DNA from 2 places in the Staphylococcus sp. M0911 genome. Region 2 is predicted to be linked to the other one. Evidence: riboswitches for the same ligand, from Rfam matches in the RefSeq annotation. Region 2 holds a riboswitch; the other holds the start of a gene.
What was found. Region 2 has a riboswitch for thiamine pyrophosphate ahead of tenA (thiaminase II). Riboswitches for the same ligand answer to the same signal wherever they lie in the genome.

Region 1 (7,626 bases), 910 kb from region 2:
ATCGTTATTAAAAAAGATGGTTTAGCTGCAGGTAAAGGTGTAGTGATTGCTACAAAAAGAGATGAAGCTAAAGAAGCAGTTCAACAAATGTTTGAAGAAAAATCAGGAACAATTGTATTTGAAGAATTTTTAGAAGGTGAAGAATTCTCTTTAATGACATTTGTTAATGGTAAGAGAGCTGTTCCATTTGATTGTATTGCTCAAGATCATAAACGTGCTTATGATTACGATAAAGGGCCAAATACAGGTGGTATGGGTGCATATTGTCCAGTACCTCATATTAGTAATGATATAATTGCTAGAACAAATGAGGAGATTGCTCAACCGATTGCAGATGCAATGGCTAAAGAAGGCCACCATTTCTTTGGACTATTATACATCGGTGCTATTTTGACTCAAGAAGGGCCGAAAGTCATAGAGTTTAATGCAAGATTTGGTGATCCAGAAGCACAAGTGTTATTGACAAGAATGAATAGCGATTTAATGCATCATATTGTTGCACTTGATAATGATGAGCCGATTCATTTTGAATGGAAGGATGAATCAGTGGTTGGTGTTATGTTGGCTTCTAAAGGCTATCCAGGTAATTACGAAAAAGGGCATCAAGTTAGTGGATTTGAACTAGACTCAAATTACTTTGTAAGTGGTTTGAAGAAGGATAATGACCAGTTTGTTAACAGTGGTGGACGCGTCATATTAGCTATAGGTGAAGGGCAAAATATAAAAGAAGCGCAAGCCGCTGCCTATAAACGTGTTAAAAAGATAAAGAGCAATCACTTGTTTTATAGAACAGACATAGGAAATAAAGCATTGAAATAAAAGAATAATTAAAGAGAACAGGACAGAAATAACATGTTACTAAAATTTATTTCCTTGTCCTGTTTCAACAAGGTTGACTATAATTGTAAAAACTTTATATTAGAGCATCTTTATAATTCATTACTTAGACGGTTGTAATTATGGACTTTAGCTCATGTATATTCCTATAGTTTATCTGAATATATAAGTTGATATACATGTGTAAGCCGTTCTAATTTCTATGAGAAAAAGAATGTGCCTACAGTGAACTACTATAATTATATGATTAAATCCTGAGACATTATTTTTGTCCCAGGATTTTTTATTTATATATGGAATGAATGGATAAAATACTTTATTCTAATCTACCTATTCGAACATCATGGATACCAGTTATTGGCAAGGTAGATGATAAATAATAAGAAAGTCCTATAATAATTAATAAACATATAATCAATATAATATCTTTGTATGAGAAAGGTGCATGATAATAATACGTTCTAGGGCCATCTTTAAAACCTTTAGACTCCATTGCAACAGATAGTTGATGTGCACGTCGTATGTTTTGACTTAATAACGGAATAATTAAATGTTTAAGTCTTTTGAACCCTCTATAATTAGATTTGTTTATCATTTGATATCTCATTTTTAAAGAACGACGTAATTGAATTAAAGAACTGATGATTAACGGTATCATTCTAATTGCGGCCATAAAGGCATAGGCAACTTTAGGCTTTACTTTTAAATGTTGCATTAGACTATAAAAAATCATGACTACTTGTGACGTTAATGCTATAAGAATACCAAACATCGACACTGTAATTGTACGAAGAGAAAGGTGAATACCTCTGACGATACTTTCCGTACTAATTTGAATGATGACAAATTTAAATAAAATGTGGTCACCATCACCGTATAAAATCATGAATAGTGATGACAATAGAGCAAAGAACGTGGTTGCTAGTATAAAAGCACCAGTAATTTTAAATTGCGTTCCGTTAAACATAAGTAAAAAGATAAACATGAGACAAACGATGTAAATCATAAAGTCAAAATTATGAATAAAAATAATAAAGAAAAATAGTAAAACGCCTAAAACGAGTTTAGTGATAATATTGACGTCATCCATAAAGGTGGGTCTAATTTTCCAATGTTCAAACATGTTGATCACCTTTGATTTCTGTTAAATATTGGTTTTCAATTATCCATTGACGTGTTGGATAGCGTTTAATAATCTCTGGATCATGTGTAACCATAATGATACTTTGCCCCTTAGATACTCTCTCTTGAAATAGTTTTATTAATTGAAATGTATTGTGGCTATCCAAACCAAATGTTGGTTCATCTAAAAGGATGATATCTGCATTTGAATTTAATGCCGTTGCTACACTTAACCTACGTTTTTGACCCATTGATAATTCGTAAGGATGTTGATTTTTAACATTGGTTAAGTCTAGTAAATCTAATAAGTCGAGGGTTTTAGATTCTGCAATAGATGAATCTAAATGGTTAAAATGAATCAATATTTCATCATAGACAGAGTTAGTGATAAATTGAAGTTCTGGATTCTGATACACAAGATACATGTGCTTTGCAGCATCTTTAATTTTACGCAATTCCTGACCTTGAAATGTCATTACGCCTTTATATTTGATTAATTGTAATATGGATTCTAATAATGAGGTTTTACCAGTACCATTTTGACCAGTTATCGTGATCCACTCACCTGAATGAATAGCTAATTGATCCACTTTGAATAAATCTTTCTTATTACGAATAACAGCACCATTTTCAAATTTAAATAATGGCGCTTCAGATGAGGGAGCCATATATTTTGGCTTAGGAGCGTAATGCCATGCATTTGGATGCCACACGCCGTATTCACTAAGTAAATGTTCATAATGCTTTAAAATATGATTTGGCGTATCATCAGCAATAATTTGTCCTTCATAGTTCATTAATAAAACTCTATCCACATGTTGCCAAATATGTTCGACCTTATGTTCGACTATAAGTACTGTTTGGTCTTTCCAGAGCTTGATTAAACGTTGCCATAAATCTGATGTCGCATTAACATCTAACATTGCAGTGGGTTCATCTAAAAATAGCGTATCTGCTTGTTGTAATATGGTTTCAACTATAGCTAATTTTTGCTTCATACCGCCACTTAATTGATTGATTTGTGTATTTTCGTTTACATTTAAATTTACTGATGCTAATGCTTGGCTGATGGCTTCATCCATATCTTGTCTTGGCACTTGTCTGTTCTCTAAAACAAAGGCAAGTTCTTCATAAACTTTAGGCATACAAAATTGTGAATCCGGATCTTGGAAGATAACTCCATTATGCTGATTGATTTGCAATTCGTCATATTTCATAGGTAATTCTATTAAATTGGGTACAATACCACTTAATACATTTAAAAGTGTACTTTTACCAGAACCGGACGGTCCTAGTAAAAGTACTTTTTCTTTATCTTTAATTTCTATATTTAGATTATCAAAAATTTTTCGATATCCATTAGGATATTTCAAACGTAAATTTGTAACTTTCAACACTTTTAAGTCCCCTTATAATGTATCGTAATCATCTTTAGAAGCGGGTCTGAATACTTTAGTTACACCAGTTTGATCCAATGCTTTAACCAATAAATAAGATAATAAACCAGCAATGATAATGCCACTAATCGCACGGAAAACAATGAATAAAATTAAGTTCCATCCAGCAACTTCATTTAAATAACCATAAAAATAGTCGACTGGGAATGAAATAAGTGCAGTCACTAATCCCGCAAGCATAGCTACCATGACTGAACGAGACTGGTATTTGAATATAGCAAAGACAATCTCACAAGCTAAACCTTGTAGTAGGGCATAGATGATTGTAGGTATATCAAATTTACCCATCACAATTGTTTCACCGGCACCTGCAGCAAACTCAGCAAGTAAGGCGATACCTGGCTTAGGAATAATTAAATAACAAACAATCGCAGCCATAAACCATACACCATATGTTAATTGTTCAAGGTGTAAACCAGCGACTTGTGCAACATTATAAAATAGCCACCATAAGTTATAAATAATGGCAAAAATGACAGAGATAAGTACTGTTACTAATATCTCAGAAAGCTTTAAACCTTTTGACATAAAAACATCCTCCTAAAAAAACGCACAACCATCTCTAGGAAAGTTGTGCGTAAAACATAAGAATATGATTCAACATACGATTATCATCTTTGTTAATTACACTTTCCTACGCTAGTATCTAGCTAGATCAGGTTCAAAGGGTTTGAGGGTTAACCTCATCTCAGTTCAAAACACCCCTAGTGCGTTTATTATTTTAATTTGTCTTTAATGTATGATTTTTCATGTGGATTGTCAAGTTAATAAAATATATAATAAATTAATATTTTTATATGATGTGTGCTTATGAAAGCTCTAAGTCAGTCAATACGTAGTATTAAATATAAAATAGCACAAAGATAATTTAAAATTTCAAATCATCTTTGTGCTATTATTTTTTGTATTTATGTCCCAAATTCATCGTTATTATAGAATATTGGATGATCTAATCGTTAAATAGTCAATTAGTAATTAATTTAATGCGTCATCAATATCTTTTTTAGTTTGTTCTGTATCATTTGTTTTTTCTTCTTTTTGTTCTTTTAATTTCTCTTCTGCTTCTTTGGCTTTTTCAGCTGATTTTTTTGCAAATTCTTCGTTACTCATAATAAATCCACCCCTAATTGTGTTTTATTGTTTACATACACCTTTTACCCAGTTATGCTAATAATAAACTTTTCTAGGTCTATAGACGTATTTAATGATTTATTAAAGACAAGAATAAGTTCTTCATATATAATAACTTTTGAGGTGAATAGTATGTCTTTTCTTAAGAAACACACCGAGATTATATTTAGTTATATCATCGGTATCGTTTCACTTTTCACAGGACTCATTATATTAATTAACTTACCGCTTATTAAACAATTAAATGGAGATAAGAAGGTAAATACACATGTGTATAATATATGGGAATTCCTGAACGCATTTTTCGCTGAAATAATTAAAGTGATGAGTAGATTTATCGGGGGTTTCCCAATTGTAAGTGCCATAATTATTATATTATTTGGTATCTTTGTAATGTTACTAGGTCATACGTTATTTAGAACAATTAAGTATGATTATGATATTTCAATTTTCTTCTTAGTCATAGGGATAATGTATTTCTTAATTACTCTAGTTCTTATGATGCAAGTATATGGGTTCTTTGGTATCGTATTTATTATTCCGTTCATCATACATATCGGTTATATTGTATATAAAGATGAATTGAATAGTGATAATCGAAAGAGTCATTATATGTGGATTATCGTATCATATGGTATCAGTTACCTTATTACGCAAATTGCATTACATGGTCGTATAGATGCTAATGAAATTGAATCTATTGACATCTTAAGTGTTAATACATTCTTTATTATTATGTGGTTATTAGGACAAATGTCAATTTGGAACTTCTTGTTCTTAAGACGTGCGCTACCGCTTACGAAACAAGAATTAGGTGAAGAAGAACCTGAATTATCAAGAACAAGTAAAGGTAATGTCTCGAATCAAACTAAAGTTCACTTAAAACAACTACAAGATAAGACAACAGAATATGCACGTAAAACAAGAAGAAGTGTTGATTTAGAAAAAATTAGAGTTAAAAGGGATAAATTTAAAGAAAAAGTAAAAAATATTGTTGATATCCAAGAAGATGATATTCCACATTGGATGAGAAAGCCAAAATGGATAAAACCAATGTATGTTGAAATTTTCTGTGGTGTAGTTATTTTCTTCTTTACATTTTTAGAATTTAACAACAGAAACGCATTGTTCTTATCTGGAGAATGGGAATTATCACAAACGCAATATGTGATAGAATGGGTAACATTATTGTTACTTTTATTTATTATCATAGTTTATATTGCTACAACACTTACTTATTTCTTAAGAGGTAAATTTTACTTCTTACAATTATTTATGGGAAGTATCTTATTCTTTAAATTATTAACTGAATTCATTAATATTATGGTTCACGGATTATTATTATCTGTATTTATTACGCCAACTTTATTGCTTATGTTACTAGCAATGATTGTTGCTTATTCATTACAGTTAAGAGATAAACCAAAAGAGTAATTAAAAAACATTTAACAAATTAATTTAAACAAATCACACGTGTTATGGGGTGGGTTACAATTCCTTCTTTAATCGATCGAATTGTAAGACCACTCTTTTTTGTTAGAAAATAGGACATCCTAGCATTCTTTGTTAAAATAATAAATGAATCATTCAATTAGTAATTATATATAATGTAAAATGCATTTACGAATCAGCATAGCAATATGACGGTTGAAGAAATTAAATGTATAAAAGAGAGGTTAGTGTAATAAATGAAGATTGCAACTTTAAATAGAGGTAAAGAATCAAAATATCAAAATCAATATCCATTAATTGATGAAGAAGATATTTATGCCCAAGATCATCTAAAAGAAGGTGATTTATTCAAATTAGTCGATGGAAAAGAACAATATATAGCAACGGCTTATGTAGGTAGACAGCATAAAGGTTTAGGTTGGGTGTTAAGTTATGATCCATCCGAAGATATTAACACATCGTTTTTTAAACGATTATTTGAAAAAGCTTTAGCAGAACGAGAATATTACTATCACATAGATGGTACGAATGCTTTTAGATTGTTCAATGCTGAAGGTGATGGTGTTGGCGGATTAACTATCGACAACTATGATGGCCATTTATTAATTCAATGGTATTCGAAAGGTATTTATAAATTTAGGTATCATATTTTAGAAGCTATCAAAATTGTTTTTGAATATCAGTCTATATACGAAAAAATGCGTTTTAAAGATACTGAATACACAGGTGGGTTTGTTGAGGGAGAACAACAAACATTTCCAATTGTAATTGAAGAGAACTTTACGTTTTATAATGTGGATTTAGATGACGGCTTAATGACAGGTATCTTCTTAGACCAAAAAGAAGTAAGAAAGAAATTACGTGATCAATTTTCAGAGGGGCGTCATCTTTTAAATGTGTTCAGCTATACAGGCGCTTTTTCTGTCGTATCAGCAACTAAGGCTAAAACAACGACAAGTGTAGATTTAGCTAATCGTTCAAGAGGACTAACCGAAGAGAATTTTGGGCTTAATGCCATTGATCCTAAATCACAATATATTTATGTCATGGATACATTTGATTTTTATAATTATGCAAATCGACACGGGCATCAATATGACACAATTGTCATTGATCCACCAAGCTTTGCACGAAATAAAAAGAAAACAATTTCAGTGCAAAAAGATTACGACAAATTAATTAATGGCGCCTTAGAAGTATTAGCGCCAAAAGGGACATTATTATTATGTACCAATTCGAGTGTCTTTTCTTTAAAAGCGTTTAAAAATGTTATTAAAACAACACTAGAAGAAGCTGAAGTTGATTATGAAATCAAAGAAGTGATGGGATTACCTAAAGATTTTAAAACACATCCACATTACAAACCTTCAAAATATTTGAAAGTAATTTTTGTTAATATTGAGCATTAAATAGTTGTATTCTGGGTATAGAGTCTTATTGAAATAAGATTCATGGGAGTGTGAATTAGATGAGCATTAGAAATAAAATGACGAATAGAGTTACAAATACAGTTGGTAATAAAGTATTAAATATTGAAGAAATCAAAGAAAAAAGTAATTTACCTGTGACTCAAAATGAGTTACAACAAAGACGTGCACAAGCAGAAAATCTCGTTAAAAAGAAATCT
Region 2 (7,626 bases):
GCTAAAGAACCTGAAATTGTTGATTTAGCTAATTATATAAATGAAATGGGCGGAAAAATTACGGGTGCTGGAACCGACACTATTACAATCCACGGTGTTGAATATTTAACAGGTGTAGAGCATTCTATTATTCCAGATAGAATTGAAGCGGGTACTTTACTTATCGCTGGTGCAATTACACGAGGAGATATTTTTGTTCGTGGTGCTATTAAAGAACATATGTCTAGCTTAGTTTATAAGTTAGAAGAAATGGGCGTCAAATTAGATTATCAAGAAGATGGTATTCGTGTATCTGCTGAAGGAGATTTAAAACCTGTAGACGTAAAAACATTACCGCACCCTGGTTTCCCTACAGATATGCAATCTCAAATGATGGCATTATTATTAACTGCCAATGGCCATAAAGTAATTACAGAAACAGTTTTTGAAAACAGATTTATGCATGTTGCAGAGTTCCGTAGAATGAACGCTAATATCGACGTTGAAGGTAGAAGTGCTAAAATCGAAGGTAAGAGTGATTTACAAGGTGCACAAGTCAAAGCAACTGATTTAAGAGCGGCAGCGGCACTAATATTAGCTGGTTTAGTAGCTGAAGGTACAACTCAAGTTACTGAATTAAAACATTTAGATAGAGGTTATGTAGATTTGCATGGTAAATTAAAATCATTAGGTGCTAATATCGAACGTATTAATGATTAATTTAAAGTATTAACTTTTGTTCAAACTTGGAGGGTTAAACATCATGGAAACAATTTTCGATTATAATCAAATCAAACAAATCATACCACATAGACAACCATTTTTACTGATAGATAGAGTTGTAGAATACGAAGAAGGTAAACGTTGTGTGGGATTAAAACAAGTTTCAGGTAATGAACCATTCTTCCAAGGGCATTTTCCAGATTATGCTGTAATGCCTGGTGTATTAATTACAGAAGCATTGGCCCAAACTGGTGCAGTGGCTATGTTAAATAGTGAAGAAAATAAAGGTAAGATTGCGCTTTTTGCAGGTATAGATAAATGTCGTTTTAAAAGACAAGTAACTCCTGGTGATACACTTATGTTAGAAGTAGAAATAACAAAAATTAAAGGACCAATTGGTAAAGGTACTGCTAAAGCAACAGTAGATGGTCAATTAGCATGTAGTTGTGAATTAACTTTTGCAATTCAAGATGCTAAGTAAAACAAAACCTACACTCATGTTCAAACATGAGTGTAGGTTTTTGAATTTACCTCTCGAATTTTTCATCTTTAAGTTTAGGCTTAGATTGCATCATACGGTTAAATGTTTTCTTTAGTTCTTCACCAGTTAGCCCATCATCTACTAATTCTTCTAGTAAGCTTTCTGCGTAGACTTGTCTAAGGGTATAAATATGACATTCGAATACTATTGACATAGTCTTTTCAAACTGAGTTACACTTTTTACAGTAGCATCAAATAATGCTGGATCATTGGCAGGTCTTGTTATGACTACACGTATATCTAACAATTGATCACTATCCATATAATCTTTAAATGTATGATAGTGTTCATTAGAAATGACAATTTCTAAAAGCCATCCTGTTCCACTACCTTCCTTATTTATAATCACGCCATCTTCTAATTCATATTCGGTTACACCGCCATTTTCACTTACAATTTGAAAACGTACAGCTTTAAATGTCTTCATTAAGTCCACATCCCATTTATTTATATATTTACAAAAAGTGATTTATTATTAATCAACTGATTTAAATATTGATTATTTTCTTTAAATATATCAAATATGAAGGGTGAATAGCTATATATTTCGATAAAATAGCTTTTTGACAGTATAAAGAGATGTGATTATTATATAACTTAAGAGGAGGTGACACATGTTAAATAAAATAGTTTTAGTTGGTAGACTTACAAAGGATGCCCAAATTTATGAAAAGGAGGAAGGTAGTAAAGTAGCAACATTTTGCGTTGCTACGGAAAGAAATTATAAAGATCAGAATAATGATATCGCATGCGATTATCTATATTGCAAAGCCTTTGGGAAAACAGCTACGAATATTGAAAAGTTTACATCTCAAGGATCTTTAGTAGGTATTACTGGCCAAATGCGATCACGTAAGTATGAAAAAGATAATCAGACACATTTTGTAACTGAAGTTTATGTAGAAACAATTAAATTTATGTCCTCTAAGACAAAAGAATCCAATATCCTCTCTAATGAATATAATGAAGCACAAAATGAATGCTTCATATAGGTTAGACAGCCATTAATTATTCAATAACTCCCAATTATTTATACTTTTATCCTATCTTAATATAAATTATCATCTTTCAATTATACTCAAGCGACCTTTTTTAATTTTTTTAAATAGAAAAAGGTCGTTTTTGTATCCATATTTTACTTTAAAAATGACATATTTGCGTCAGAATTATCTGATAGATTTCATTAGATAGGGTGTTTTTTTAGTTGGTAAATAGTTTGACTTAGTTATATGTTTATTAAAAGGTATATTGTTATACATTTTTTAATAATTGAATTTATGTGTTACATTTGCTATTGTAATAATTGAAAATGATTAAAAATAGAACTACTAGGGGCGCCTATAAAGGCTGAGATGAATTTAATTCAGACCCTTAAAACCTGATTTGGTTAGTACCAACGGAGGAAAGTAGTGTAACATATTAACGGTATTAGGTCGTGCCTTAATTTTGCTACTTTCCAGTTTGGAAAGTAGTTTTTTTATTTCAAGGAGGAAATTTTATGAGTTTTTCTAAAGATTTAAGAGTGGCAGCAGAACCTATTATTGAGGATATTTATAATGATGGTTTCATACAAGATTTATTACATGGTGAATTATCTAAACAAGCGGTAAGACAATATCTACGTGCAGATGCATCTTACTTAAAAGAGTTTGCTAATCTATATGCACTATTAATTCCTAAAGTGCATAATATGGATGACGTTAAATTTTTAGTGGAACAGATTGAATTTTTATTAGAAGGAGAAGTAGAAGCACATGAAATTTTAGCTTCATTCATAAATGAACCATATCATGAGATTGTTAAAGAAAAAGTATGGCCACCAAGTGGTGATCATTATATTAAGCATATGTACTATAATGCCTATGCACATGAAAATGCAGCATATACGATTGCAGCAATGGCACCATGTCCATATGTATATGCGGTAATTGGTAAAAGAGCGATAAAAGACAATCAACTTAATAAAGATTCAATTACGTCTAATTGGTTTGAATTTTATAGTACAGAAATGGATGCACTAGTAAATTTATTTGATGAATTAATGGATCGTTTAACAGAGAATTGTACTTAAGAAGAAAAAGAAGAGATTAAGGAGAATTTCTTACAAAGTACTATTCATGAAAGAAACTTTTTCAATATGGCCTACGTAGATGAAAAATGGAATTTTAGAGGTGACAAATATGAATAAACCTAAAATTGCTTTAACTATTGCAGGTACTGATCCAACTGGCGGTGCTGGAGTAATGGCTGATTTGAAGTCATTTCATTCTTGCGGCGTTTATGGAATGGCAGCAATAACGAGTATTGTCGCTCAAAATACGATGGGCGTAGAACATATTCATAATCTAGAGACATCATGGGTTAAAGAACAATTGGATAGTGTATTTAATGATGAACTTCCTCATGCAATTAAGACAGGGATGATTGCTACAGAAGAGACGATGCAATTAATCAAAAGTTATTTAGAAGATTATCCTACAATTCCATACGTGATTGATCCTGTTATGCTAGCCAAAAGTGGGGATTCGTTGATGGATGATCAAACCAAACAAAAGTTGCAAAGTACATTATTACCTTTAGCTGATGTTGTTACACCTAATATTCCAGAAGTGGAAGAAATCACTGGTATAAAGATTGATACTGAAGAAAACATTCGAAAAGCAGGAGATATATTTATCAATGACATTGGCAGCAAAGGTGTAGTCATTAAAGGTGGACATTCTGCCGACTTAAATAATGCTAAAGATTTTTTATTTACAAAAGATGGCGTATACACATTTGAAGATGAACGATTTGATACTAAACATACTCATGGAACAGGTTGTACATTTTCAGCTGTCATTGCTGCTGAATTAGCTAAAGGTCGTAGTATTTATGAAGCAGTTGAAAAAGCTAAAACATTTATTTCTTTGAGTATCAAATATACCCCTGAGATTGGTAAAGGTCGTGGCCCAGTCAATCATTTTGCGTATCTAAAGAAAGTAGGTTTAGATGATGAATAATTTAGAAAAGCTTAGAAATGAGAATCCTTTAATTGTTTGTTATACGAACGATGTAGTTAAGAATTTTACTGCAAATGGTCTATTAAGTATTGGTGCAAGTCCGGCAATGAGCGAGGCACCAGAAGAGGCTGAAGATTTTTATCAAGTTGCAAGTGGATTACTAATTAATATTGGTACGCTTACGCATAATAATGAAGCAGATTTAATTAAGATAGGTAAAATTGCAAATCAACTTGGTACACCAATTGTTTTTGATCCTGTCGCAGTAGGAGCGTCACAATATAGAAAAGATTTTTGTAAAAACTTTTTAAGTGAAGTAAAAGTTGCAGTGATTAAAGGGAACGCTTCAGAAATATTGACACTCATTGATACCAATACAACAATGAAGGGGACTGATGGAGATAGTTCACTAAATGCAATAGAAATTGCCAAGAAAGCTCATCAAAAATATCACACTGCAATTGTAGTCACAGGTAAAGAAGATATCGTAGTTCAAGATGGCAAAGTGACTCAACTTTCAAATGGTTCTCCTATGTCTGCTAAAATTACAGGTGCTGGTTGCCTATTAGGTGGAATTATTACTAGTTTCTTATTTAGAAATAATCAACCTCAACAAGAAACACTTGTAGAAGCGGTTAGTTTTTATAATATAGCTGGTGAAATTGCTGAAAACGCAGATCATGTCAAAGGTCCTGGCTCATTTTTACCAGAATTACTAGATCAAATGTATTTATTGGATTATCAAACCTTTGAAAAATATGTTAGAAAAGAAGAGGTTGAATAAATGTCATTTAAAGCAACAGATTTAAAAATATATTTTATATGTGGCACCCAAGATATACCTGAACACCAAACTATTCAAGGTATCCTAACACAAGCTTTAGAAGCTGGCATTACGATGTTTCAATTTAGAGAAAAAGGTGATAAAGCTTTAACTGGCTCGAAGAAAGAAAAATTAGCTAAAGAATTACAAGCTCTATGTCAATCATATGATGTACCATTTATTGTTAACGATGATGTCTCATTAGCCAAGAGCATTAATGCTGATGGTATACATGTTGGTCAAGATGATGAAGATGTTCGAGCTTTTGCAAATGATTTTCAAGAAAAGATTATCGGTCTAAGTGTTGGAAATTTAAATGAGTATGAAAAATCAGATCTCACTAATGTTGATTACATCGGAGTTGGACCAATGTTTGAAACACCATCTAAAAGTGATGCTAGTGCTCCAGTAGGTCCAGATATGATTACACAGTTAAGACAAAAAATGGGTGATTTTCCTATGGTTGCTATTGGAGGTATTAATGAGGAGAATGTGCCCCTCATTGCAAATGCAGGTGTTGATGGCATTTCAGTGATTTCAGCAATTAGCAAAAGTAATAATATTGACAACACTGTTAATGAATTCAAGAAATATTTCAATTAATCTTTAATTTTTCCACTTTTTGTTTTATCCTAGAGTATGAGTATGATAGAATAAATCCTATGTGAATATTACAATAGAGGTGGAAAAATGAAGAAAAAAGCGTTGCTACCTTTGTTTTTAGGTTTAATGGTCTTTTTAGCAGGCTGTGATTATTCAAAACCTGGAGCTCGTAGTGGATTTTTCTATAATACGTTCGTTGATCCAATGAAACACTTATTACAGTGGTTGGGTAACGATGTTTTACACAATGATTATGGTTTAGCTATTATCATTTTAGTATTTGTTATTCGTCTTGTGTTACTTCCATTCATGTTATCAAACTACAAAAATAGTCATATGATGCGTGAAAAAATGAAAGTTGCTAAACCTGAAGTAGATGGTATTCAGGAAAAGGTTAAACGTGCACGTACTCAAGAAGAGAAAATGGCTGCTAACCAAGAATTAATGGAAGTTTATAAAAAATATGATATGAATCCAATGAAGAGCATGTTGGGTTGTTTACCGATGCTAATTCAAATGCCTATTATCATGGGGTTATACTTTGTACTTAAGGACAAGTTAGTTAATGGCTTATCTGTACACCCTCATTTTTTATGGTTTAATTTAACTAAACCAGATATTTGGATTACAATTATTGCAGGTGTGCTTTACTTTATACAAGCATATGTTTCAAGTAAAACGATGCCTCAAGAACAACGTCAAATGGGTTATATGATGATGATTGTATCACCTATTATGATTATTTGGATTGCGTTAAGTTCAGCATCAGCATTAGGTTTATATTGGTCAGTCAGTGCAGCATTCTTAGTTGTACAAACACATTTTGCTAATATGTACTATTCTAAACTTGCTAAAAAAGAAGTTGAACCATTACTTGAAAAATTTGATCAAGACGGTAAGTCATCAAATAAAAAAGGTAAAAATACTCAAGTCGTATCTAAGAAAAATAAAAAATAATTTAATTAAACCAGCAAATCATTGATTTGCTGGTTTTTCTTATATATAGTGCCATTCGTCAAAAAACTGGGAAACGAATGACTTCATAAATTCATGACGTTGTGCTGCAATATGCTTAGCAGTTTGAGTATGCATTAAATCTTTAAGTTTAAATAATTTTTCATAAAAGTGTTTTATAGCAGAAGGTGGTAATTGTGTTAGAGTTGATTCACTAAAATCATTAGGCATTATTGTTTCCGTCCACATTGGTTCATTGAAATAACCTGCAAATTGAAATGTTCTAGCAATACCAATAGCACCAATGGCATCTAGACGGTCGGCATCTCTGACAATTTGACCTTCAGTTGATAATTCAATATAGTTGTTTGAACCATTCTTATAACTCATATTCTCAATAATATGTATAACATGAGTTTGATCATCTTCAGATAATTCAATTTCTCTTAAAAACTCTATTAATTTAGCTTTAGCCTGTTGTTCATTTACTAATTTAGGGTCAATCGTATCGTGTAGTATACTAGAGAGTTCAATGATAAATGAATGTTCAAAACCTTCTTTCTTAGCAATATACTTTGCTAATGCGTGTACACGACTAACATGTTCAACATCATGACCACTATAATCATTTTTATGAAATGCTTGCATATATCTGAAAGCCATTTGAATGCGTTCTTCATTTTTCATTTCTATTCATCCCTTCAAAACGAAAACCTGAGACAACAATAGGTATGGGTCTCAGGTTTGATTTTATTTTAATTACATATATTTTTATTTTACAATCGATTAAATCTTATTTGTTGAATACATAGTATTATAAAATAGGAGATAAGAGTTGTGATATACCTTCTTTAAATTTGATCCATAAGCTACGCGATTCATATTTTTCTTTAGTTAATTGATCGGAAACTTTCATATCATCAATGAAGGCTTGTTTTAAAGAACGAGCAATACCTTCGTCATATATAAAGGCATTCACCTCAAAATTTAGCGTGAAACTT

Region 1: another riboswitch for thiamine pyrophosphate. It lies ahead of ssp1_RS08385 (ECF transporter S component); the one in region 2 lies ahead of tenA (thiaminase II).

What each region holds. Positions count from the first base shown of each region.
Region 1 covers NZ_CP022881.1:1,735,666-1,743,291, reverse strand. The annotation lists gene purD (phosphoribosylamine--glycine ligase) at 1-819, shown strand, start outside; gene ssp1_RS08395 (energy-coupling factor transporter transmembrane component T family protein) at 1,154-1,960, opposite strand; gene ssp1_RS08390 (ABC transporter ATP-binding protein) at 1,953-3,356, opposite strand; gene ssp1_RS08385 (ECF transporter S component) at 3,369-3,944, opposite strand; TPP riboswitch at 4,031-4,132, opposite strand; gene graF (glycopeptide resistance-associated protein GraF) at 4,392-4,526, opposite strand; gene auxA (lipoteichoic acid stability factor AuxA) at 4,680-5,981, shown strand; gene ssp1_RS08370 (class I SAM-dependent rRNA methyltransferase) at 6,236-7,408, shown strand; gene ssp1_RS08365 (DUF697 domain-containing protein) at 7,468-7,626, shown strand, end outside.
Region 2 covers NZ_CP022881.1:827,449-835,074, forward strand. The annotation lists gene murA (UDP-N-acetylglucosamine 1-carboxyvinyltransferase) at 1-699, shown strand, start outside; gene fabZ (3-hydroxyacyl-ACP dehydratase FabZ) at 743-1,183, shown strand; gene ssp1_RS04000 (YwpF-like family protein) at 1,230-1,670, opposite strand; gene ssp1_RS04005 (single-stranded DNA-binding protein) at 1,858-2,235, shown strand; TPP riboswitch at 2,564-2,665, shown strand; partial or broken gene tenA (thiaminase II) at 2,742-3,431, shown strand; gene thiD (bifunctional hydroxymethylpyrimidine kinase/phosphomethylpyrimidine kinase) at 3,424-4,245, shown strand; gene thiM (hydroxyethylthiazole kinase) at 4,238-5,029, shown strand; gene thiE (thiamine phosphate synthase) at 5,030-5,671, shown strand; gene yidC (membrane protein insertase YidC) at 5,759-6,628, shown strand; gene ssp1_RS04035 (HD domain-containing protein) at 6,668-7,312, opposite strand; gene cls (cardiolipin synthase) at 7,440-7,626, opposite strand, start outside.